DNA from 3 places in the Oceanobacillus locisalsi genome. Region 3 is predicted to be linked to each of the others. Evidence: riboswitches for the same ligand, from Rfam matches in the RefSeq annotation. Region 3 holds a riboswitch; each other region holds the start of a gene.
The links. Region 3 has a riboswitch for thiamine pyrophosphate ahead of ACFQ19_RS16100 (thiamine phosphate synthase). Riboswitches for the same ligand answer to the same signal wherever they lie in the genome.
Positions count from the first base shown of each region.

Region 1: it holds a riboswitch for thiamine pyrophosphate, as region 3 does, so the genes downstream of both, ACFQ19_RS17580 (YkoF family thiamine/hydroxymethylpyrimidine-binding protein) here and ACFQ19_RS16100 (thiamine phosphate synthase) in region 3, are expected to answer to the same signal.
Region 2: it holds a riboswitch for thiamine pyrophosphate, as region 3 does, so the genes downstream of both, thiM (hydroxyethylthiazole kinase) here and ACFQ19_RS16100 (thiamine phosphate synthase) in region 3, are expected to answer to the same signal.

Region 1 is NZ_JBHTKK010000028.1:40,919-48,994, reverse strand. It holds gene ACFQ19_RS17605 (PH domain-containing protein) at 141-614, shown strand; gene ACFQ19_RS17600 (hypothetical protein) at 694-972, shown strand; gene ACFQ19_RS17595 (TetR/AcrR family transcriptional regulator) at 1,046-1,669, opposite strand; gene ACFQ19_RS17590 (SDR family NAD(P)-dependent oxidoreductase) at 1,870-2,625, opposite strand; gene ACFQ19_RS17585 (D-2-hydroxyacid dehydrogenase) at 2,828-3,760, opposite strand; TPP riboswitch at 3,950-4,053, shown strand; gene ACFQ19_RS17580 (YkoF family thiamine/hydroxymethylpyrimidine-binding protein) at 4,156-4,758, shown strand; gene ACFQ19_RS17575 (ECF transporter S component) at 4,758-5,366, shown strand; gene ACFQ19_RS17570 (ABC transporter ATP-binding protein) at 5,344-6,921, shown strand; gene ACFQ19_RS17565 (energy-coupling factor transporter transmembrane component T family protein) at 6,918-7,694, shown strand; gene ACFQ19_RS17560 (hypothetical protein) at 7,772-8,076, opposite strand, start outside.
Region 2 is NZ_JBHTKK010000012.1:26,540-34,615, forward strand. It holds gene ACFQ19_RS10875 (efflux RND transporter permease subunit) at 1-684, shown strand, start outside; gene ACFQ19_RS10880 (MFS transporter) at 757-1,890, opposite strand; gene ACFQ19_RS10885 (BCCT family transporter) at 2,243-3,820, opposite strand; gene ACFQ19_RS10890 (MerR family DNA-binding transcriptional regulator) at 3,921-4,199, opposite strand; gene ACFQ19_RS10895 (arginase family protein) at 4,652-5,527, shown strand; TPP riboswitch at 5,616-5,718, shown strand; gene thiM (hydroxyethylthiazole kinase) at 5,842-6,621, shown strand; gene ACFQ19_RS10905 (Lin0512 family protein) at 6,700-7,059, shown strand; gene ACFQ19_RS10910 (TetR/AcrR family transcriptional regulator) at 7,186-7,785, opposite strand.
Region 3 is NZ_JBHTKK010000023.1:62,620-70,695, reverse strand. It holds gene ACFQ19_RS16130 (GNAT family N-acetyltransferase) at 143-655, shown strand; gene ACFQ19_RS16125 (Rpn family recombination-promoting nuclease/putative transposase) at 982-1,893, opposite strand; gene ACFQ19_RS16120 (small acid-soluble spore protein P) at 2,122-2,274, opposite strand; gene ACFQ19_RS16115 (DNA alkylation repair protein) at 2,299-2,538, opposite strand; gene wrbA (NAD(P)H:quinone oxidoreductase type IV) at 2,949-3,560, shown strand; gene ACFQ19_RS16105 (DNA-binding protein) at 3,705-5,414, shown strand; TPP riboswitch at 5,628-5,723, shown strand; gene ACFQ19_RS16100 (thiamine phosphate synthase) at 5,844-6,455, shown strand; gene thiO (glycine oxidase ThiO) at 6,458-7,594, shown strand; gene thiS (sulfur carrier protein ThiS) at 7,591-7,794, shown strand; gene ACFQ19_RS16085 (thiazole synthase) at 7,799-8,076, shown strand, end outside.

The DNA of each region.
Region 1 (8,076 bases), on a different contig from region 3:
AAATTTATATACTTTCTTATCTTTTAAAAAGAGCCCTTGGCCTTGCCGAAATAAAACTGATTTGCGCAGGAAGCACAGGCAATGAAGATACAGAAGTGATCAGACTATATCCTTTTCTCCCTGTCAAACGAGCATACACAATGATTGAAGAGATGTTACCGACTTATCAGATAACTTCAGAAATGAATCGTTTGCCTAAAAAAGCTTGGTTGCTTCGGATATTAAAGCCCAGCTGGGTATGGATGATAGCAACAGCCTTATTTTATTTTGTCAGACCTGACTTTTATAGTTTGAAAATACCTTGGTGGATACTTTCTTTCCTTCTTTTCACTCTGATAATGATGTCCAGACTGCTTTCTTCTTATCAAACCCGCTATAAGTTAAACAAGACATGTGTCCAGTTCAAGACTGGTGGATTTAACACAAGATTCTTTCTGTCAAAGAGAAAGAAGATATCGGAATTACAGCTGACACGTCATATCGTACAGCAAAAGCTTGGATTAACTTCAATTGTGATAAGCAATCGTGCAAAGCCTGTTATGCATACAAGGGTAAATCATCTTCCTATCGAATGGTGCAAAGCATTTGACAGATGGTACATGTTAAAGGAATAATATAAATTGCTTTTTCTCACAAAGAAGCGTCCGTAAAATGCCCACGGAGTAAAGTTTTTTATTTGAAAGAAGGCAATGCATGATGAAAATACTGCAGAGTATTTTATGCGGGTTCGGCTTTGTTATGATTTATGTTGTAATCATCCTTTGCGCGCCCTTTATCCTGAAAATGTTTTCTATTTTAGGTATACCTATCCATGCTACTATCTTTGGAACTGGTCTATTTGAGATGGAAACAAGTCAAGGCGGTTTTTATTCTCACCTGTCTCTCTTGGGTTGTATTCTTTCCTTTTTAACAGGCATCTTCTTTTATTATCTTTTATATCCAATCCAAGAGAAGCAGAAAAATCGGGAGTAAAAAATAGATAAACTGAAAAAATTCCTCAGACTTTTAATGAACGTGAAAATCTGAGGAATTTTTCATTCAAGCACTATGCTTTCTGTATAATTCCTTTCTCCAATATTTGTATAATTCTTTCTGTCTCTACTTCTTCTTCATCCCAATTGATTTCCGGAAGAAACACGTAACGAGCTACAATATACGATAAAATAGACGAAGCAACCGTACGTATAATGGCATCCGTCTTTATATCCGCCAGCTGCCCTTTTTCTTGATAATACGTGACAATTTCTCGCAGCTTATCAAAAACATCATTTCCCACATATTCAATAAACTTTTCTTTCAGGTCGGGATGAAACGGAATTTCCTGCACCAATATTTTTAACATCGGCAAATTATTTTGGATGAATTCTTTTCGATTTTCAATCATCGCCCGAATAAAATCTTGAATGTACTCAAATTCCTGATCAAGCACCTTATTCAGATCTTTTTTTATCATGGGGGCAATCCACTTCACCATCATTGGCGAAACAACCGCCAGCAGCAGTCCTTTTTTCGATTTAAAATGCTTAAAAATCGTTCCTTCTGCTACCTCTGCTTTATTGGCAATTTCACTCGTTGAAGTCCCTGCATAGCCTTTTTCTGCAAATAAATCCGTTGCCGCTTCTAGTATCGCTATTTGTTTTTTCGTCAGTTTAGGTTCTTTGTTTGTCATATTCACTCGCCTCTTATCACGTTAGACATATCTATCTATACTATATCGGATATGCAGCAAGTTTGTCATGAATAATGCGATGACTTCATACAACTGACAATAAACCAAAACAAAAAAATTTCCGATTATCTCATTTGGACAACCGGAATTTTTTTGACCTGCTATGTCAAAGCCTCTTCTCTATCACTTAATCCATTCTCCTAAAGGGAATTCGTTGCTCCGCCATCAATCGGAAATTCAGCACCTGTTGTATAAGAAGAATCATCCGATGCTAAGAACAACACCGTTTTCGCTACCTCAGCCCGTTTTCCTAAACGGCCAAGCGGATACCCTTCTCCAACTTCTTCCGTAGATTTTCCTTGTTGCTCCGCGCCATAATCTGCCATCTGCGTATCAATATAACCGGGATGGATAGAGTTCACACGAATCTGATCTTTAGCAACTTCCATCGCAACATCCTTACTCATAATACGGACTGCTCCTTTGCTTGCACCGTATAATGCATGTCCAGGAGCTCCGCCAAGTCCTGCAACAGAAGAAGCGTTGATAATGGAGCCACTTTTTTGCTTCTGCATCACTGGAAGCACATGTTTCATACCTAAGAAAGTACCTGTCACATTGATATTCATTAATTTATTCCATGTATCTAATTCAATTTCGGTGACTGGCTTAATAATATAGATACCAGCGTTGTTAAACAAGACATCAATTGTACCAAACTGGTCCACTGCTTTTTGAACAACTTCTTGCCAATCCGCTTCCTGACTGACATCATGCTTTATCGAAATAGCCTCTGCTCCAAGATCCTTTACTTCTTTTTCTGTTTCTTGTATACCCTCCACATTGACATCTGTCAAAATAAGCTTTGCGCCTTCTTTTGCAAATAAATGAGCTGTTTCTTTTCCAATACCTGTTCCAGCTCCTGTGATGAGCGTTACTTTATCTTGTACTCTCAATCTAAACTCCTCCTTGAACTACTTCTTAAAACATACAATTTCCTACACCCATTGTATATTTCCCTTTTTTTGTATGAATAAACATCAAAACATAATGTACATCGTATAGTTTCTGAGGAGTTTTATTTTTTATACATCGTCAAAATTGTAATCATTGATTCGCATTTGGACTCTGTAAATAGCAATACATGTAAAAATATTTTCAATATCCTTTTTGAACATCTACTTTATTTTCCAACACTTCTCCCGCTTCAACCTTATGCAGTGTATCAACAAAACAATCCGCCGCTTCTTTAGCAGTCGTCACAGCGGATATATGCGGCGTGACTGTTATATTTGGATGCCTCCAAAAGGCATGCGTTTCCGGCAACGGCTCTTCGCGGCAAACATCCAGCACCGCAAATCGCACCTGCTCCTTATCGATTGCTTCTATCAAGTCGTCCTCAACGACAGACTTTCCTCTGCCCACATTGATAAACCCGATATGCCCAACTTGGTTAAAGAATGATTTATCAAATAAATCAGCTGTTTTATCGGTTAATGGCAATGTATTTATGACATAATCAGCTTCTTTCATCAACGAGTTATTGGAACTAGCAGCTGCCACTTGTTCAAAAGCCGGCTTCTGCTTCCCGCTTAAAGATATGCCATACACCTTCATTCCAAACCCCGTCAATATATTAGCTACTGTACTGCCAATTTCGCCGGTTCCATAAATCACTGCTATTTTCGCATCCAATAGCGCAGGAGTAACTTCGCGCCACACTTTGTTCTCCTGCTGTGCTGCAAAAGTGGCATGTTCTTGGGTATCCTTTAGAATATAACTCAGACAATACTCTCCAATACGCTGCCCAAACGAGCAAACGGTCCGCGTTAATAATACGTTTTCATTCCAGTCCTGATGATACAAAAAACCATCGACGCCGGCTCCCAGAGAATGTACCCATTTTACTTTACTATAGTCAGTATCTTTCTGTACTTGAAAACCGCAAAAAACATCTGCCCAATCCAGGTCTTCTTCAGTCAAAACATCTTCGGTTACGTAACGAATGTTTTTGTCTAGTTTATATTGTTCTATGTGTTCTTTTAATTCCTTTATCATCGGGCTGACAATAACTATTTTTTGAATATCCACATTAACATCCCCTCTCCTTTTTTATTATAGAGGATTATTTGATTTTTTAAAAATATTCAATATAATGCTTTTATATAAAAACATCATCCTATTAGAGATGATCGTATTAAATTTTGAAGGTTCTCAAGCCTCTTTACAACTTATACTAATTTAGATATGATATGAATTACCATAACAACTGCATAAACCGAATCTCACTAGGGGAGCTTTTTTAAATAGCTGAGAAGGTGAAAACCTGACCCTTAATACCCGATCTGGATAATACCAGCGTGGGGAAGTGTAGTGGACCGTATGTCAATCGTTTTATTGATGCTACATTTTTCATACATACGTACAAACTGCATTCCCATCGGAGTGCAGTTTTTTTATGGATAAATATTATTGGAGGTATGGAAATGACGATCGAATGTGGTACAAGTCGAATTGCAGGGTGTCAATTTACGCTGTTTCCGATGAGCGATGATTTTGCGGAGGTTATTTTATCAACATTAGAAGAAGTTGACATGTCAAAGGTGTGGAAATCAACCGATGATGTAACGACATGTATCAGAGGCAAAAGAGTGCATATTTTTGACGTTACAAAAGCGCTTTTTCTTCATGCTGCTAAAACAGGGAAGCATGTCGCGATGAGCGGCACGTATTCCATCGGCTGCCCTGGCGACTCAACGGCTGATGTCTATATGGATGAGAGTAACGAGCTGATGAATGAATCCTCTTCGAAAGCGGTTCAGCAGCAAGCCGGATGTAAATTCTCTCTATATCCTTTAGGCGAAGAAGATTATATGGAAAAAATATATCAGCAGATCGATTGGTCCAAAACTACGGAAGTGTCTGTCAGTCACGCCCATTATGCGACAAGATTAGACGGGGATGTGCATGATATTTTCCGCGTTTTACAGCAATCCTTCGAGCAGGTGCAGGATGTAGTTTCACATGTGACGATGACGTTTACGATTTCAGCAAACAGCCCTTCTAATCCAAAAGAACAGGAGCAATAATCATGAAACAATGGAAATTGAAAGATATCGTTTTGATGTCCATTCTTGGAGTTGTTTTTGGACTGATCTACCTTGCTTTTTTCGGAGTGGGAAATGTGCTGTACGGCGTCTTGACACCGTTTGGATTGGGACCGCTCAGCTATGAGCTCATCTTTGGTGTCTGGTTTATTGTCTCGATTATTGCTGCTTATATTATTCGAAAACCCGGGGTAGCTTTTACCTCAGAGACCATTGCAGCACTAACAGAGGTGTTAGTCGGCTCTACTGCAGGACCAACTTTGATTTTATCCGGTATGGTACAAGGTCTTGGCGCAGAACTTGGCTTTGCTCTCACAAGGTGGAAAGATTACCGCCTGCGAGTTTTGATCCTGTCAGGTATGTTGGCAGCCACGGTAAGCTTTCCTTATGCTTACTTTATGTCCGGGTATGACGCCTATACGAACTGGCTTGTTATCGCCATGTTTATTACCCGTGTTATTAGTGGTGCGCTGATTGCCGGTTTATTAGGAAAATATATCGCCGATCAATTAGCAGCTACAGGAGCACTGAGCGGTTACCCGTTAGGAAAGGAGAGGCAGAAGCGACATGAGCAATCAAGCGCATCGTAACCCTTTATTCCAATTGAATGATTTTTCTTTTTTCTATCAAGATCAAGCAGAAGCCGTTATCAACCAGCTTACTGTTTCTCTTTATGCGGATGAAGTTACTCTATTGATGGGGGCGAGCGGTGCGGGTAAAAGCACTCTTGCCCTCTGCCTTAATGGGCTATACCCAGAAGCTGTAGAAGGAACAACGAAAGGCGAGATTCTTTTTCAAGGAAGAGCCACACAAGATTACGCAAAAGGCAAGCTTAACCAAAAGGTCGGCATTGTTTTTCAGGATCCAGAGAGTCAATTTTGTATGATTCGTGTCGAGGATGAATTAGCTTTTGTCTTAGAAAACATGGCCATACCAAGAGAAGAAATGTATATGCGTATCTTAACAGCACTAAAACAAGTAGGCATGCAAGATTTTCTCTATCATAAAATCCATGATTTATCAGGAGGACAGAAGCAGAAAATTGCCTTGGCCTCTGTATTGCTGATGGAACCAGATTATTTAATTTTAGATGAACCAACAGCCAATTTAGACCCGGTTTCCAGACTTGAATTCATTGAAACTATAATGCGGCTTCAAAAGGAATTGCAGCAAGGGGTGCTGGTCATTGAACATCAAGCTGAAGATTGGGTGGATTATGCAGATCGGATGCTGGTATTAAACCATGCCAGCCAAGTAGTTATCGATGATCAGCCAGCTACGGTTTTTTCAGCCTATCGGGAGGAATTGCACGCCCATCATATTGCCTTTCCGCCGGCCTATCGGAAAGAACTGGAGCAAGCATTACCAGCCATTCATGAATACGATTCAGCACCTATTATGGAGGTTGATCAGCTCGCTTTTCAATATAAAAAACAATCGATCTTAAATTATGTGTCGTTCTCTATTTATCCAGGTGAATTAATGGCAATCTTAGGTGAGAATGGTGCGGGCAAATCTACATTGCTGCAGTTGCTCACGCGATTAAAACAGCCTCAGGACGGTCAGATAACCTTGCATCAGAAAAATCTAAATGCATGGTCAGAACATGAATTAAGAAAACGGACCGGTTTTGTTTTTCAACAGCCGGAACATCAGTTTATACGCGACGCCGTTTATCAGGAAATAACATTTGGTATGCAATTAAATGGCATGCCGGCAAAGCAATTGGAAAGCAGAGCTTCTGCCTTATTGAAATTATTACATTTAGAAAAGCATCAGGCTCGTAATCCTTTTATGTTAAGCGGCGGCCAGAAGCGGCGCTTAAGTGTGGCAACCATGCTGGATGAAACCCCTGATCTATTATTCTTTGACGAACCAACGTACGGGCAGGATCATCAGACGACCAAGGAGCTGCTGGATATTATTCACAATTTGAGAGAGCAAGGAACTGCTGTCATGATCGTAACCCATGATATGGAATTAGTTGCCAAACATTGCCAACGGGCAGTTGTATTGAACGAAGGCGGCATTGCTTTTGATGGGGCTCCTGATTACTTATGGGAACAGACTCCGCTTTTAAATAAGGCGAGACTTCGATCTCCTTATCATAAAAGGTTCTCTAGCAAAGCGGCGATTGTTCCATGATTCAATCGATTAATCCGACGATAAAAGCACTGGCAGTTTTAATTCCAGGCATTCTATTAAGTTTCGCTTTCGATATGATCACGCCGCTTATTTTCTTGATATATATATTGATGCTAACTTTATTTTTCACTAATATACCATTAAAAAAATGGCTATTGTTTTTTATTCCGCTTTCACTATTTGCCATTGGACTGGCTTGGATGACTATGCTTTATACCGATGAATCTTACAATACCGGTCCGGTAGTTTTTCAGTTTCTATGGTTCGAGATCACCTCCGGAAGCTTTCAAGTCGGAATCAGCCTGGCATTACGATCGTTATGCTTTATCTCATTATCCTTGTTATTTGCCCTGACGACGGATCCGACTAAATTTATGCTCAGTTTAATGCAGCAGGCAAAGCTCTCCCCTAAACTGACCTATGGTATTTTAGCAGGTTACCGTTTTCTGCCTACCTTTAAAACGGAGCTTAATTTAATCAGGCAAGCACATCAAATACGCGGCGTACAGCGAACAAAAGGGCTTCGTCAAAAATGGCAGAACAACAAACAATATATTATCCCGCTGCTTGCCAGTTCGATTCGAAAGGCAGAGCGGGTGGCGATTGCAATGGAATCCAAAGGGTTTACCGGGGAACGCAACCGCACCTTTTATCACCAATTAACGATATCGAGTAAAGACTGGATTTTCTTCATTTCCATGTTCGTCGCCTTATGTTTCGCCTTCTTTATATCGGATCAGCTTGGATTTCTTCGCCTGATCGGGCAGGGTTAATTAATAAGGAAGAGGTAGATCTTGCATGATAGGCAATCTACCTCTTCCTTGTTTTACTAACTAAATAGAAAGAGAAGCTAATTGGCGATTTCTTCATCTGCTCTATCCAATTCCACCTGACAGCTTCCTTTTGTATGTTTTCCAATAACAAGTAACATACAATTCTTCCGTGAAGATGTAAAAGAAAAAGATCCCTTTTCGCTCTGATGAAATTCTTTATGGAAAACGACATTCCTTCGCTGCCTGAATGTTAATTCAAGCGAGCCCTTTTCTACTACGACATCATAATCAAAATGCACATTTTGATTTGTACCTACAACAAAAATATGATTGGAAATACCATTAAATTTTTTATAGCGGATGCGTAACTGGTTGTTTTTCA
Region 2 (8,076 bases), on a different contig from region 3:
GATATGGAAATGCTCAATGATGCGATTCCGCAATTAATGTTAGCCATTGCGCTTGGAATTGTATTTATCTACCTTGTCATGGTTGCTCAATTTGAATCATTTAAAGCACCGTTTGCAGTTATCATGACGATTCCATTAGCATTTATTGGTGTTGCTCTGTCTCTGTTAATCACAAATAATCCGCTGAGTGTGATAGCCATGGTAGGTCTCATTCTCCTTATCGGAATTGTTGTAAACAACGCGATCTTGATTGTGGATTATATCCAACAGCAGAAAGAAAAAGGAATGTCCGCTTACGAGGCAATTGAAGTCAGTGTGCAGGACAGATTCAGACCAATCCTTATTACAGCTATTACCACGATTCTCGGTATGCTTCCATTAACACTGGAACTTGGAGAAGGCATGGAAGGCATTGCGCCAATGGGAATTGTTGTTATTGGCGGATTGACTGCGAGCACATTCTTAACCTTGTTTGTTATTCCGATTATCTATAGCTTTATTGATCCGGAAACAAGAAAGATGAACAAGAAATATATGACGCCGGATGGAGAAATCATCACACAGCGTCAAGTGGATGAAAGAAAGCAACAGGAAGCTGCTGCATCTTCTGAGCAAGAAAAAGAGGAAGCAAATGACGATTCTGAAAAAGACCAATCTGATGAGAATCCGAATCAGAAAGAATAAAATAGAATAAAAGCAGGTAAACGATAAAATCCCAACTTATTCCAATAACGAATGAGTTGGGATTTCTTTTTGCTATTTTCTTGGTCCGATAAAAGCAGCTGCTAAGCCAGTGAATCCATAAAGCGTAAACGAGAGAGCATATCCCCATGTTTCTATAAACATACCTGCTAAAGAGGAACCGATTACTTGTCCTACTGCTAAAAGTAAGAAAGGAACTCCGATGCCTAAGGAGGCATTTTTGATAAAAACCCGGATTCCCCAAACAAGCAGAACACCGGTTAGAAAGATATAAGCGCAACCGAATAACCCGGCCGATAAATAAGCAGTCAGCAGATTTTCCGGCGCCAATGCGAGGATAATGGATGCAGAAGCTATGGCTAAGCTCCCTATCTTATAAGCGAAAGGGAGGCCTCCTTTTTCAATCATTGATCCTGAAAAACCTCCAAGCACACCGAAAATACCAATCATCACCCAAAATCCGGAGAGAAGTACGTTATTGTAGTCCCCGGCAGCTTCAATAAATGACCTGGAAAATGTCCAGAATGCAGCTGTGGAAAAACCTAAAATGAAGGAAGCTATAACCAAATTAGTTGACCCTTTTGCACCCTGAAGCGAAAGATTTCCTTTTTTAAACATCAGTTTCGATCCTGATCCGGTATCCATTTCCGGAATCACTTTATAATTCCATATAAGTATAAATAATGCTAATACAGCATAGATTGCATAAGTTATTCGCCAATGAGGCGTGAGTAAAATAGCTCCTAATCCAGAGAGTGCGATACCGAAGCCTGTTCCTGAATTAATCCATGTATTTGCTTTTCCTTGCTGCTTTTCTTTTATCCAAAGCGAAACGGCACCCCCATAAGGAGGTGATACCAGACCCGTACTTCCGCCAGCAAGCAGAACACCTAATCCAAGCACCCAGACATTCGGTGTAACGGCCATCAAAAACAGACCAAGAAATGCAGACAAGCCGGCGAATATAATCATTCTTCTCGGTCCTTCTCTTGTAGTCATAACAGTGGCGTAAATAATTGTTACACAATATGCAACATAAAATAGAGAAGAAATAATCCCGGAGGTAGAATCGGTCATCTCCATCGATTCATTTATTGCCGGAAGAAGCAGACCAAAGCTGAACCTTGCCAAACCGTAGGCAACTGCAATCATTGTCACACCAGGCAGCACTAATTTTGAAAACTTCATGTTGTTCATCCTAACTCTGTAAATGCTTGAATAATAATGTAAAACTAGATAGAACGACCTTTCTAGTTATGGTCTAGATGCAGTCTATCAATAGCATTATTGAATCGTCAAGCTGTTTTTTGCAAGCATTTGTCCAATTTAGAAGATAAAATGGACAAGAAGCAGGAATAAAATAAGAAGGTAAATGCTGTTTGCTTTTGTAATTGATTAGTAAGAGGATATAAAACGACATTTTATTTTTGGATGAAATGAACTAACATGTCATATTTCACCTAAAAACCCTTGTATCACTTTGATACAAGGGTTTTTAGGTGAAATATTGCTTCAATGATATATTTGTTGAATCATTCGGTTAATCATTTTCTCGCTCTTCTGCTTCTGTTCGTTTTATATATTCTTGCATTCTTCTTTTATTCGGCGTAATAGTCAAACCTAAATATTTTCTTTCCCGGTTTGCGTCTTTGAAGAAAGAGATAGCCATTAATATGACGACTACACTAAACGGCAATGCCGATATAATGGCGGCAGACTGCAAGGCGTCCAATCCGGTTTCTCCGCCTGATAATAGTAATACAAACGCAATTGCGGATAATGATACGCCCCATACCACTTTGATAAAGTTCTTCGGATGCAGGGTTCCAAAAGCGGTCTGCATACCTAATACAAATGTTGCGGAGTCTGCTGATGTAACAAAGAAAGATGCAATCAGCACGAGCGCAATAACAGATAGAATAATACTCAAAGGCAGTTCATTGAAAATACCGAATAACTGCGTCTCAGGCGGCAAATTAAATATTTGTGGTGCACCTTGGCCCGCTTCGATTCCTGTCATACCGAACGCGCTGAACCAGAATATACTTACAAGGGTCGGAACACATAATACGGCTAAAACAAACTCCCGGATAGATCTACCGCGGGAAACTCTAGCAATAAAAATGCCGACAAATGGGCTCCAGCTCATCCACCAGCCCCAATAATATAATGTCCAGCTCTGCATCCATTCATGTTTCTGATCGTTTAATGGCGCTGCATCCAGACTGCTAAATAAAAGTGTTGTTAAGTAATCGCCTGTTGAACTTGTTACCATGTTGAGAATAAGTAATGTTGGTCCTAAAATCAACATAAACAGGAATAACAGCCCTGCTAAAATCATGTTTAAATTACTTAAATACTGTATTCCTTTGCTTAATCCGCTCCAAGCACTGATTAAGAACAATACGGTAACAATGGCGATAATAATTCCTTGAGTAATTATGTTATTAGGAACATTAAAGAGATAATTTAGACCTCCGTTAATTTGCATGGCTCCTACACCTAAGGAAACAGCTACACCGATAATCGTTGCAAACACAGCTAATACGTCAACGATATTTCCTAATGGCCCGTCTACACGATTACCAAATATAGGTCGTAATGTTTTCGATAAAAGGCCGACTTCTCCTTTTCTGAATTGGAAATAAGCCAATGCCAATGCAACAATCCCATACACAGCCCAAGGGTGGAATCCATAATGCAGGAAAGTGGATCGCATTGATTCCGCTAAGGCAGCTCTGGTTTCCGGGTCAGTTGTAGGCGGTGCAAGGTAATGGGAGATTGGCTCTGATGAACCGTAAAATACTAACCCGATTCCCATACCAGCGCTAAATAACATGGTTAACCAGGAAATAGTGTTGAACTCCGGTTTATCTGTTGGTTTCCCCAATTTCAATTTACCAATAGGACTGATACCCAAGAAGATACAGAAAAATAAGATGACAGTGAATACTGCCATATAATACCATCCGAAAGTTTCTGTAACCCAATCGCCGATTGCTCCTGAATAATGTCCAAATTGATCAGGAAAAACAGCACCCAGCACAACTAATATGCCGACGATAACCGACGCATACGTAAATACGCTGGAAAAGTTTTTATTCGATTTTTTAGTCATGACAAATTTTTCTCCTCCTAAATCTAAGAAAGCTATTTTTTATTTTAACATAACCGTAAAAGGAAGCAAGTAAACCTGTTATTTATTTGTCGAACGCTGTTTATTGCAGATGTTCGAATTGTATCTGGTTGTATTTTCCGTAAAAAATTTCACTTAGAACTAAAACAAAACGGTATAACCCAAGAAGAAATAGGGGAACTGACAACGTACGTGGAATTGTATACAAGAGGAGTGGCTTTTCATGATAATATCTGTAGTTACTTTCAGGATCTATGAAAGCAGGAGTGAATAAATCGATTTTGTCATAATACCTTAATGACTGGATGGAAATATTATTTAATTTGGCTGTCTCGCCGATGGAGTATAGGTTTTTGTGCATGTTATATTCTCCTCTTATATTGTTCTATTTTAAATAATAAAGGAATAATAGCTTCAGCAAAAGGTAAGGAATAAAGGATAGAATAATATAATCGATTCTTGTTCGTTGATATCACTCTGTAAATTTATTCGAGAATGGTATGCTGAGAGTGGAGGTAATTTCCTGGGAAATAAAGAAACTGTCATTTTTAATTTTTAACTGGCAACTGAGACTGACGAAACAAATTGTAAAATGATTGCGTTCATTCGTATACAGTAGTATTAAAGGTAAAGTAACAAATAGCCGTATTGCAATAAAGGCGTGTTATATTAGCTATCTTGGTTAATAGTAGAAGCATTTAGGGAAAACAAGTAGAAATAGAGCAACCCATTTTGAATGAATAAAAGAAGATATAGCATTAATGTATCAACAAGCTTATTTAAAGCAGAAAACCAAAGAAAGGAAGAATAAATATGGCACAAAATAAAAAGACTATAAGACTGCTATTCCCGCAGTGGCAAGGAGGAAATAACCCCGATTATGCTTTTGGAGGTGAACTATTAGCACACATTGCGCCGAAAAGTAAAACAAGCGAAACATTTGAAGTAGAAGTGGATACAGACTTTGAAAAGAAATTAGAAGTGAAAAATGGTGTAAAAGGTGAGCACGTCATATCGCAACAAATGAAAAAAACAGCTGACATTCTGAAAGAACAGCAGCCGGATAAAGTCATTATATTTGGCGGAGACTGTTCCATGGATCAAGTGCCATTTGATTATTTAAGCGGAAAATATGGTGATAAACTAGGGATTTTATGGTTGGATGCACATCCGGATATTGCAACAACAAATGATTCGACAGATGTTCATGAGATGGTGGCGGCCAATTTGCTGGGAAAGGGTGCGCCTCAATTTGTTACAGAAGTAAAAAACCCGGTGCCCTTGAGCCATATGATGTATGCAGGATTAATAGAAAAGGATTTACGTGATAGGGACAAGTTAGTAAAAGAATTACATGTCCCCTTTGTCGGTCCGGAGGAGTTAAAAGAAAATAGCGATCCGATTATGGATTGGATAAAAGAAAATAACATTGCATATTTAGCTGTTCACTTTGACTTGGATGTTTTATCCCCGAAGGATTTTCGTTCTATTTATCCGGCAGAGCCATATACGGACTCAGAAGATTTTCCTGCGGCAGTTGGTGAAATGAAACTTGCACAAGTTGCTCGTGTATTAAATGATGTTTCTGAACAAGCTGAAATTGTTGGACTAGGGATAGCTGAACATCTGCCTTGGGATGCTATTAATCTTAGAAAAACATTGTCTCAAATATCGATTTTCAATGATTGATTATAATAAAGACAGGCTAATAGTGTACACCTATTGTATCCCTTTACAATATGAAAATATAATATTAAAATGAATGTAACATTGAATAATAAACCACTAGGGGTGCCGTCTGGCTGAGATAAGATTTGCATCTTAATCCCTTTGAACCTGATCTAGCTCATACTAGCGTAGGAAAGTGGAGATGGCGGATATACGGTGTATTTATATCTTTTACGTAAAAGTAACCACTCCATTTCGGGGTGGTTTTTAATTTATTAAAGCAATTCTTGCAAATTTTGTATTTGGAATAATTAGAAAAAAAGGAGTGTTTTGTTATGGATTATATCGGGAAAATCAGAAGTAGAAACCCGCTTATCTATAATGTCATCAATGAAGTAGCCACGAATTTTGCCGCAAATGGATTGATTGCAATCGGTGCTTCTCCGGCTAATTCGCATACTCCAAAAGAAGCAGTGGAGAATGCGCAACATGCTCAAGCTGTTGTGTTGAATCTTGGAACACTGACGGAGGAACGTGCAGAGGCCATGTTGATTGCAGGGAAAACAGCGAATGAGGAAGGGGTTCCTGTTATTTTGGATCCGATTGCTGCTGGAGGAACAACATTTCGGACAGAAGTCATTGATAAGCTGCTGGAAAAAGTTCAATTTACAGCTATTCGGGCCAATGCAGGAGAAATTGCTGTACTAGGAAATGTGTTTGAATCCATGAAAAGTCCTGACTCCACCATTGCGGAAATTGATCCGGAAATCGCAAAGGCAGTAGCAAAAAAATATAATACAGTCGTCATTGCAACTGGAAAAACAGACGTGATTACCGATGGTGTTCGTACAACATTTTGCAGTAATGGGGATGCCATGTTGCAGAATATCACAACGAGCGGATGTCTGCTCACTTCGCTGATCGGACCGTATGTCAGCGTTGGGGAAGATGTGTATGAGGCAAGTGTTGAGGTAACTGCTGCTTATGGAATTGCAGCGGAGTTGGCAATGAAAAAAGCAGAAGGACCCGGTTCCTTTATTCCAGCATTGTTGGATACATTATATTTTCTGGATCAAAACACAGTAAATAAGTATAAGCGGCTGGAAGAATGGTAGTATGTATGATTTCAGAGAAATGGGAATGTAGAAAATAATTATGCAGAAACGATAAAAATCAGGAAGGAGAGCAAAAACATGGAACAAATGATATTTATTCAGACAGGTACAGGCGTAGATTTACACGGGCAAAATATTAACGAAGCTTCCAAACGTGCTGTGACAAATGCAATTCATTCTAATTCAATGCCGGGAATTCAAGGCGCGCTGCCTGATCAAGACTTAAACAACATGAAGGTAAATGTGAAATTGGGTATTCCAGGAGATATGGAACATTTGGATGAAGGAAAGATAAAGCAATTGATACCGTATGGCACGGTGACGGTGGAAAAGTTAGATGGCGGGCTGATTACAACAAGCGGTGTCTATCTAAGTGACCAAGAAGATAAAAATGACTTAATGTATATTGTCAATGCTGTTGTCGAAGTGGGATATTAGGAAGACAGAAAAAAAAAGAATGAAGTGAAAGGAAAGGTATTCCTTTTGCGTCCTGCTGAGAAAAAAAGCCGGATAATTCCCGGCTTTTTTTGTTGCAATTACTTTAAAAGAAAGCATCGAGCAAGATCAATCCTTCCTCGGTGCAATTCCTTTAATAAGCATTTCTGTCCATTCTTCGGTATAAGGGGCAATTTTCTCATAAATCTGCGGCTTGGAAATCCCTTCTACAATCGCCTGGAAATACAGCAGCAGAAATTCATCCGAATATTTCAGATCCACTTTTCCTTCTTTCCGGCCTCGGTGAAATAAATCCAACAACATACCATAATTTATTTCATTAAATTTCTGCATCATTAAAGATAAGCCTTCCTCGTCCTTTGCTGTAAAAAAATCCATCATTCGCATGTAAAAGGGGTGACTGATTTTATCCAACAGACCGATTTTATTTTGACTCAATGCAATCAATGTTTCTTCAAAAGGTTTATTTTCAGCCATAATATTTTTTGCATCCGTAATCAGCCGGTTAATAAAATCTTGGAAAACTTCACGAATCAGGTTATCCTTGCTGCCAAAATATTTAAAAAGGGTAGCTTTGCCGACATTCGCATGTTTCGCAATTTCCTCCATGGTTACATTGCCGGTATCTGTATCTCCGTTCATCAGTTCAAAAGCTGCTTCTAAAATCTGCTTTTTCTTTTCTTCTGTTCTTTTTTCAAAACCATTCACATATATGACCTGCTTTCTGTTGAACAAACATTCATAAAAAAATTTGTAAATGAACGTCTCTCTTCCTATTTATTATATCCGTCTAATTATGAACTGGCAAATAAAAAATAGTATATATTATATTGACTTCAAAGATAAAAAAGAATAATATTGAACCATATTATAGATTAATGGTTTTAAACTTTTTGTTTAATCTTTATTTTTGAACTGTTATATGATTAATGGTTTTATTTTGTCTGCTTCAAGGGGTGAAGAACAGAACTAAATAAAACCGTATATGAAATAAGGAGA
Region 3 (8,076 bases):
TTGTAAGTATTAATTGTATTATATGGAATTTAGCTTATAATGAAAAATAAAATTATTTACGAAGGTTCATAACACTATGAGGTTGATTGGTAGAGCAGTTCCAATCTATATATTACAAAACAGTTGTGAAAGGAAGTATGAAATGATAAGGGAAGCAACTTCAAAAGATTTACCAGCAATTTTAGAAATTTATAATGATGCTATCTTGCACACTACGGCCGTTTATTCTTATCAACCACAAACATTGGCGAACAGGGAAGCCTGGTTTAAGCAGAAAAAGGATGCAGGATATCCAATATTAGTGAATGAACAAGATGGTAATGTCGCGGGATTTGCAACGTTTGGTCCTTTTAGAGACTGGCCAGCTTATAAATATTCAATTGAACATTCCGTTTATGTAGACAAGAGGTATCGTAAAAAGGGTATCGCCAGCTCATTGATGAAAGAAATTATTGCTATTGCCTGTGAAAGGGAATATATGACAATGATCGCTGGTATTGATGCTGCGAATGAGAAAAGTATTGCCTTGCATGAGAAATTTGGTTTTGAGCATGTAGGAACTATAAAAAATGCTGGTTTTAAATTTAAGCAATGGATGAATCTGGCTTTTTACCAATTAGAGTTTGAAGGACCGGAAAATCCGACGGAAGCATAGCTTGTTTGAAGAAAAGCTAAAAATGATAGACAGAAGAAGCTTCATCCTTCACGAACGAAGCTTCTTCTGTGTTTTTTTCAATATATACCAGGATCTCTAAATATTTTTCATTTTAAAATTAATTATTCACTTTTCGGCAGTTTTCAAAAATCGATATGAAATAAATGAAGGGCTGAGCACTTTTGCTTGCTCCTTTAATTTATAGCGAGCCTGCAATAATAGCTTTGCCTATGGTTTATTGCTGAACTCTATACTTTCTTATAAATTAAAAAATAATCAAGTAAAACACGACAAAGGAAGGTCTGCCTTGTCGTGTTTACATAACTCTATAGCTCTTTCTTAATTTGTTCTATTTCCTCCGCTGTTAAATCCGTTGCTTCCATAATTTGTTTTTTATCTATCTTTAATTGCATTAACTTTTTGGCTACCATCATTTTCTCTTTTTTAATACCTAGCCTTTCTCCTTCTTCCATACCTTCACTTCTAAGTTTTTCAGCAATAGACATGAATCGCTTCCTCCCTTCGATAGTCAGTCGCTCCTTTACGGTTTCCACAGGCAAGTCATCCCGGATACTGAGTATATAGATTAACACCGTATCATAATAGGATGAATCATCGTCATGTAACAATTCATCCACGAGCATCATGACTTCCAAAAATGTTTCCATATTTTTAATGAAAATATAACGCGATAATTCCAGGTATGCCTTCAGCTTCGGATTTCCTTTTACTTCCTCCCCGCCTTCCTTGGAGAAATTATAATAGAGAAAGTCATAATCGGGAACATATTTCTGAATAGCTGCCGGAAATTGATGGTAGCCGCCTATCCAGTCACTTACTTTTTTCGTTTCTTGCCAATTCGATTCCCCGTGGTAAAAAAGGATGGGAATGATAATCGGTAATGTTTCCGCTTTTTCTTTGTAAATATGTTGCTCCCAAATCTGATTCATATACTTTAAAAGCTGAAATGCAATATCTTCCGCCTTGTAACTCTTTTGTTCAAACAGAAAATAAAGATAACCTTCCTTATCCCCGATTTGTACATAAAACAGCAAATCCGAATAGGAATCTTTCAACTTCGATTCAATAAAGCTTCCATTTTGCAGTGCGAGTGTGTTGATATCTATGATGTCTAAGATTTCTTTTGGTAAATAGTTTTGTAAAAAGTCTGTTGTTACATCTAAATCTCCAAATGTTTCTTTAAACATCTTGTCATGTGGAAGATTAATTATACTCACTCAACTATAGCCCCTCTGCAGTTATTTATCATGGGAAAGCCCGAAAATGGGAGTTCCAATTCTAATTAGAGTATACCATTTTTCTGAATAAATATAAAATTAACTGGTACCTTTATCCGCTAAAATAATCATGCTATTTATTTTAATAATTACATAAAAAAGCTCCATTCATCATGAACGAAGCTTCGATTTTAAGGAAAATCTTTTAATTATATCCATAAGCATCCGTCACATATCATGCGACGCATCATTTTTTTGTCTGGAATGGTTTTTATTCTTCACTTTATGGGATCCTGCTAATGGTTCACCATAAGGCTGTTTAGGACTTTGAGGTAAATCTGGTTTTTCCTGCTGTTTTGGTCCTTTTCGATTTTTTGTCATCTTTATCCAACCTCCGTCGTGTGGCTATTGTGCCTTCTTATTTACAAATGTATTTTCATCCTCAATCAGACCGCATGCGCCGCATTGTATCCTTCGTTCAGGTCCATTATAGGCGATATGAAAGGCTTCTAACGGGTCTTGCTGATAATCATTTAACACTTCTCCTGTGCCCGCATCTAATTTAACCGGCTTCGCTACCTGCTCAATGACATTGAAGCGCGACCGGTTTGTTTTACATCTGGGACATTGATATGGCTGATTCATATGATGCACCTCGATTTTATTATTATTATTGAAGGCGTCTTATTTGTATTTTCTCTGATTCTTATTAGATTATACGAATATTTTTATTGACAAAATATAAAATGACGTTTATTATTTATATTGAATTAAAAATAAATGAATTAAATATTATTTAATTAAAAATCTCTTAAAAAGAAGCGTACGTATTGTTTTTGTATGGCATAACGCTTTCTATTTCAAAGAAGTGCATAATATCCAGTATAAAAATGCTGTAATGAGGTATAAAAAGAACAGTTAGATATCGGAAGACAGCACTTCCGTAAAGGAGATGGTTATGGCAAAGAAAAGGAATCTATATGAAAGAGGTGCAACAAATGGGATTGTTAAATAAATTATTTGGGAAATCAAATGAATCAAAGGAGATAGAGAATATGGGAAACACAAATGTAGCAGTTATTTTTTACAGCATGGGTGGTACCAACTACCAAATGGCAAAATGGGCAGCAGAAGCAGCGGAAGCGAAAGGTGCGGAAGTAAGAGTATTAAAAGTACAGGAATTAGCACCAGAATCCGTTATTGAAGGAAATCCGGCATGGAAAGCAACTGTAGAAGCAACAAAAGATGTTCCTGTAGCTTCTTCAGAGGATATCGAATGGGCAGACGCACTCATTTTTAGTACACCAACACGTTTTGGTAACGTACCTTCACAAATGAAGCAATTCTTGGATATCCAAGGTGGACTTTGGGGCAGTGGAAAAACAGTTAATAAAGTGGTCAGTGCGATGTCTTCTGCACAAAATCCGCATGGCGGGCAGGAAGCAACTATTCTTTCATTATACACCAGCATGATGCACTGGGGAGCAATCATTGTACCTCCTGGTTACTCTGATGCAAGTGCATTCTCATCTGGCGGAAATCCATATGGTACAAGTGTTACTGTGGATCAAGACGGAAAAATGGTTGAAGATGTAGAAGCAGCTGTAAAACATCAGGCACAACGTACAGTGACAACTGCAGAATGGGTTAAACAAGGAAATCAATAAGCAACTATATAGAAATGGCTTCTCTTTTTATGAAAGGGGAGCCGTTTTTTTGATGCTCTTAAATGCTGATTCATATCATAAGTGAAACTTTTTTGTATATATTATCGTAATACACCTTGCAGTACATAGAAAGGAAGAGTAAGAATGGGGATTTTATTAGCAACATTGATTAGTTTGATATTATACATGATTGGAGCAGGCATCATCGCTGCTGTTTCATCTGTATCGACAGGAAGAGTACTTAAATTTGCGTTAGGATTATTTATTTTTGGATATATAGTGATGGCCATTGTTAACTATTTTGTGATGCCGGCAGTTACTGTTCCAAACATGTTATTGATTAATTTAATTACAGCAATTATTCTTTTACCAATGCTTCTATTTGTTTTGAAGCCGAAACATTTTATGGAGAAGAAAGTAGTTACGCCCTTAGCAGGTATGTATGGATTGGGATTAATCATCCTTGTAGTATCTATCATTACAAGTTTTACGGTATTGGATAATGCCAATAATACGATTACCGTGCATGAAGAGCCTGAAGCAGAACCGCTATCAAAGGACGAAACCCCAATTACAGTTGCCCCGGAATTTGCACGTAATAAGATCCAAAAAGCCATGAGTGTTGTACCCAATGCGCAGTTTTATGATTTAGGGAAATTACAGGTGCAACAGGTGGGGGATGAAATTGTTTACGTGGCACCAGTTGAATTCTCTAGTTTTTGGAAGTTTATCCGTGGAAAAGAAATAGCAGGCTATTTTACGATTTCTGCTACCGATGTGAATGCTCAACCCTCATTTGAAGAAGAGCCGATGGAATATACGAACTCCAGCTATTTCCATAAGTATGTTAAACGTGTGATTTATAATCAGTTCCCGCAATATATACAAAGTGGGGATGCGCAACTGGAAGTGGATGATGATGGGAAACCATGGTATGTGCAGACCATCTATAAACCGATGCACATTACGAATAAACCAAATCTGGATGCACTTCGTGTCGTCGTCATTGATCCGGTCACTGGAGATATGAATGCCTATCAGACAGATGAAGCACCAGCATTTATTGATGGATCGGTGAGTTCGGAAATGGCTTCGGTGACGAATGACTATTTCGGAAAGTATATCCACGGGTGGTTAAACAGTATGTTTGGAAAAAGAGACGTAAAGCTGCCAAATGAGTCTGGAACGGAATCAGGTGTTACACCAATGTTTGATGAGAATGGGGATATGTTTTATTTTACTGATATGACCTCTCCGAAAGAAAATGTTGATTCAGCACTAGGTTATACACTTATTAACGCACGTACCGGTGAACTTACCTACTTTGGCGGGGAGAAGAATAACGGCATTATGGATAGTGATGGAGCAAAACAAATCGTTAATAAGGAATTTCCAGAGAAGAAATGGGAAGGTTCTATGCCCGTACTGTATAATATTGATGGGAATCCGACTTGGGTTGTCAATGTACTGGATCCGAACGGTTTGCATAAGCAGTATGCCTATATTAAGGCAGACGATTCTGATTTTGTTGTATTTGGAGATACGGCGAATGCTGCTCTGGAATCCTATCGAATGGCTTTGTCACAGGATTCTGGGAACGCAGAGGCTACGGATGAGACTGTTACCGAATCTGTGCAAGGAACGGTTGACCGTGTGCAAATAAGCTCAACAGAACAAGGGCAAATGGTTCAATTCTTACTGGAAGATGATACCACCATTTACACTGTAAACTCCAGTAAGGTTCCATTGGCAATCTTTCTGGAGCAAGGAGATCATATTGATGCAGAAGCACAGCTGATGGATAATGAAACAGCGACCATAGAAGAGATGGAAATTGAAGGATTGACGGAATAGCAGAAAAAATATGTGTATCAATTCCCTATTGTTAAAAATGGCAATAGGGGATGATATTACATTATTTAACCAACTTGTTTTGTGTTTCTAAAAAGCCCTCAAATATGGAGGACATAAAAGTTGTATCTCTGGAAGTCCTCAAATACTTCTAAAAAATATCTTTGAAAATAAAAAATAATATGTTATGCTTTAATTGTAATCTGAAAATTAAATAAGCAACACTAGGGGAGCCTTTGGCTGAGACGAATACTCGGACCCTTTGAACCTGATCTGGTTAACACTAGCGTAGGGAAGTGGCAGGAACATGATGATATATCATTCAATCGTTGAATTTTTATACAATCAAGGCCACTTGTCCTACTTGGATAAGTGGCCTTTTTCGTTTCTTCCATCATTCTGAAACAAACGGAAGAAAGGAGGGAGAGGGATATGGGAAAGCAGCTGCATTTGATTACAGATGGAAATTTTTCTAATCAGCATTTGCAAATAATAAAGCGGATTCATGATAATATTGATTATTTGCATATTCGGGAGAAAATGAAGCCAGCAAAAGATATATTAAAAATAATCGAAGGATTGGAAAATATCAAATTTCCACCAGCTAAAATAATTGTCAATGACAGGGCAGACCTTGCTGTTATGAAGTACGGTGCAGGGGTGCAACTGGCATATCACAGCCCTCCTGCTTCTCTTGTGAAAAGGAGCTTTCCTGACTTACAAGTGGGAAAATCAGTCCATTCTTTACACGAAGCAGAGCAGGCGCAACAAGAAGGGGCAGATTATCTATTATATGGTCATATTTATTCCAGCATGTCCAAGCTCAATCAACAGCCCAGGGGATTAGTTGAACTTCAGGAAATTACCAGCACATTATCTGTACCGGTATATGCGGTTGGCGGGATAACGCCTGAGCGAACGAATGAAGTAATTGCAGCAGGAGCAGCGGGGGTAGCAGTAATGTCTGGTATTTGGCAGGCAGATGATCCGCTCCAAAATGTAAAGGCTTATCATCACACGTTGAACACGTGGGAAGGAGGTTGAGGGTGAGGAAACAGTTTGACCAAATCATTGTAGGCGGCGGGGTCATTGGCTGTTCGATTGCTTATCAGCTGGTGAAAAGAGGTTACCGGGTGTTGATTATAGAAAGAAATCAAGTTGGCTGTGAAGCCTCCAGTGCCGCAGCGGGAATGTTAGGTGCGCAAGGAGAATTTACAGAGAACAGCCCTTTATTCCAATTTGCCCAGGAAAGCAGGGCTTTATTTTCTGATTTATCCGCAGAACTGCAGGAAGAAGCCGGAATAGATATACAGTATAGGCATAAGGGAATCATGAAACTTGCCTTTCATCAGCAGCAATACAACAAGCTGCAAACCATCGCAGCATTTCAGCGGAAAGCGGAGAACGCTGCTTACTTGTTGTCAGCAGAAGAAGCAAGAAAGATGGAACCAAGCTTGACGGAGAGTCTTCGAGCAGTCCTTTATCTGCCAGGTGATGGGCAAGTGTCTGCCGGTCAACTTACCAGAGCATTTTGTCTGGCAGCCTGTCATCATGGTGCAGTTTTGCATGAGCAGGAGAAAGTAAATGAACTGTTAATGGAAGCGGGAAAAGTTTGTGGAGTTCGGACAACAGAGGCGGTTTATCATGCGGAGCAAATCATAGTTGCTACTGGGGCGTTTGGGGATGAGCTGCTGCCTGAAGATTATGGCACAATTCCTGTGAAGGGCGAGTGTCTGCTCTTAGAACTGGAACAGCAATTATTTCAATCCACGCTTTGGATGGATGGCTGTTATCTCGTTCCGAAGCAGGGAAAAAAGGTCATTGTCGGAGCATCCTCTATGCCTGGTAAAACCGATAAACATGTTCATGCTGCAAGTGTCCAGAAATTGTTGTCCCATGCACAGAAAATGGTTCCGGAGCTTGCGGAGGCAAGGGTCAGAAAACACTGGGCAGGGGTCAGGCCTGGAACTGCGGATGAATGGCCATACTTGGGGGAAGTTCCGGGTATAGCGGGTTTATATGCAGCGAAGGGCCATTACCGTAACGGGATATTGTTATCACCTATGACAGGAATTTATATGGCAGATTTAATAGAAAACAAACCAGTTTCTCCGCTTTATGACGATTGCTTTCGCGCGAGCCGTCAAGTCAATAAATTGGAAAAGGCAGGTGAGTCAACATGAAAATAACCGTAAATGGCAGCGGTTTAGAAGTGCAAGAAGGTGTCAAGCACATCAAAGGGTTGCTTGATTTTCTGGAACTGGAAGACAAACCATTAATTATCGAGCATAACCAGCAAATATTACAGAAAGAAGAGCATGAACAAGCAGTGTTAGAAAATGGAGACAAGGTTGAGATTGTTCATTTCGTTGGAGGAGGGTAAACAGATGCTTCAAGTAGGAAATTACCAATTTAATTCCCGCTTATTCTTAGGAACCGGGAAATACCCGGATTTTGATATGCAAAAGCAGGCAGTAGATAAATCAGAAACGGAAGTACTCACCTTTTCTGTTAGAAGGATGAACATTTACGATCCTTCGCTGCCCAATATTTTAGAAAAAATTGATGTAGACCGCTATACGTTTTTACCGAATACAGCTGGGGCAAAGGATGCCAAGGAAGCGGTGCGAACTGCAAAACTTGCTGCTGCTTCGGGACGATGTGA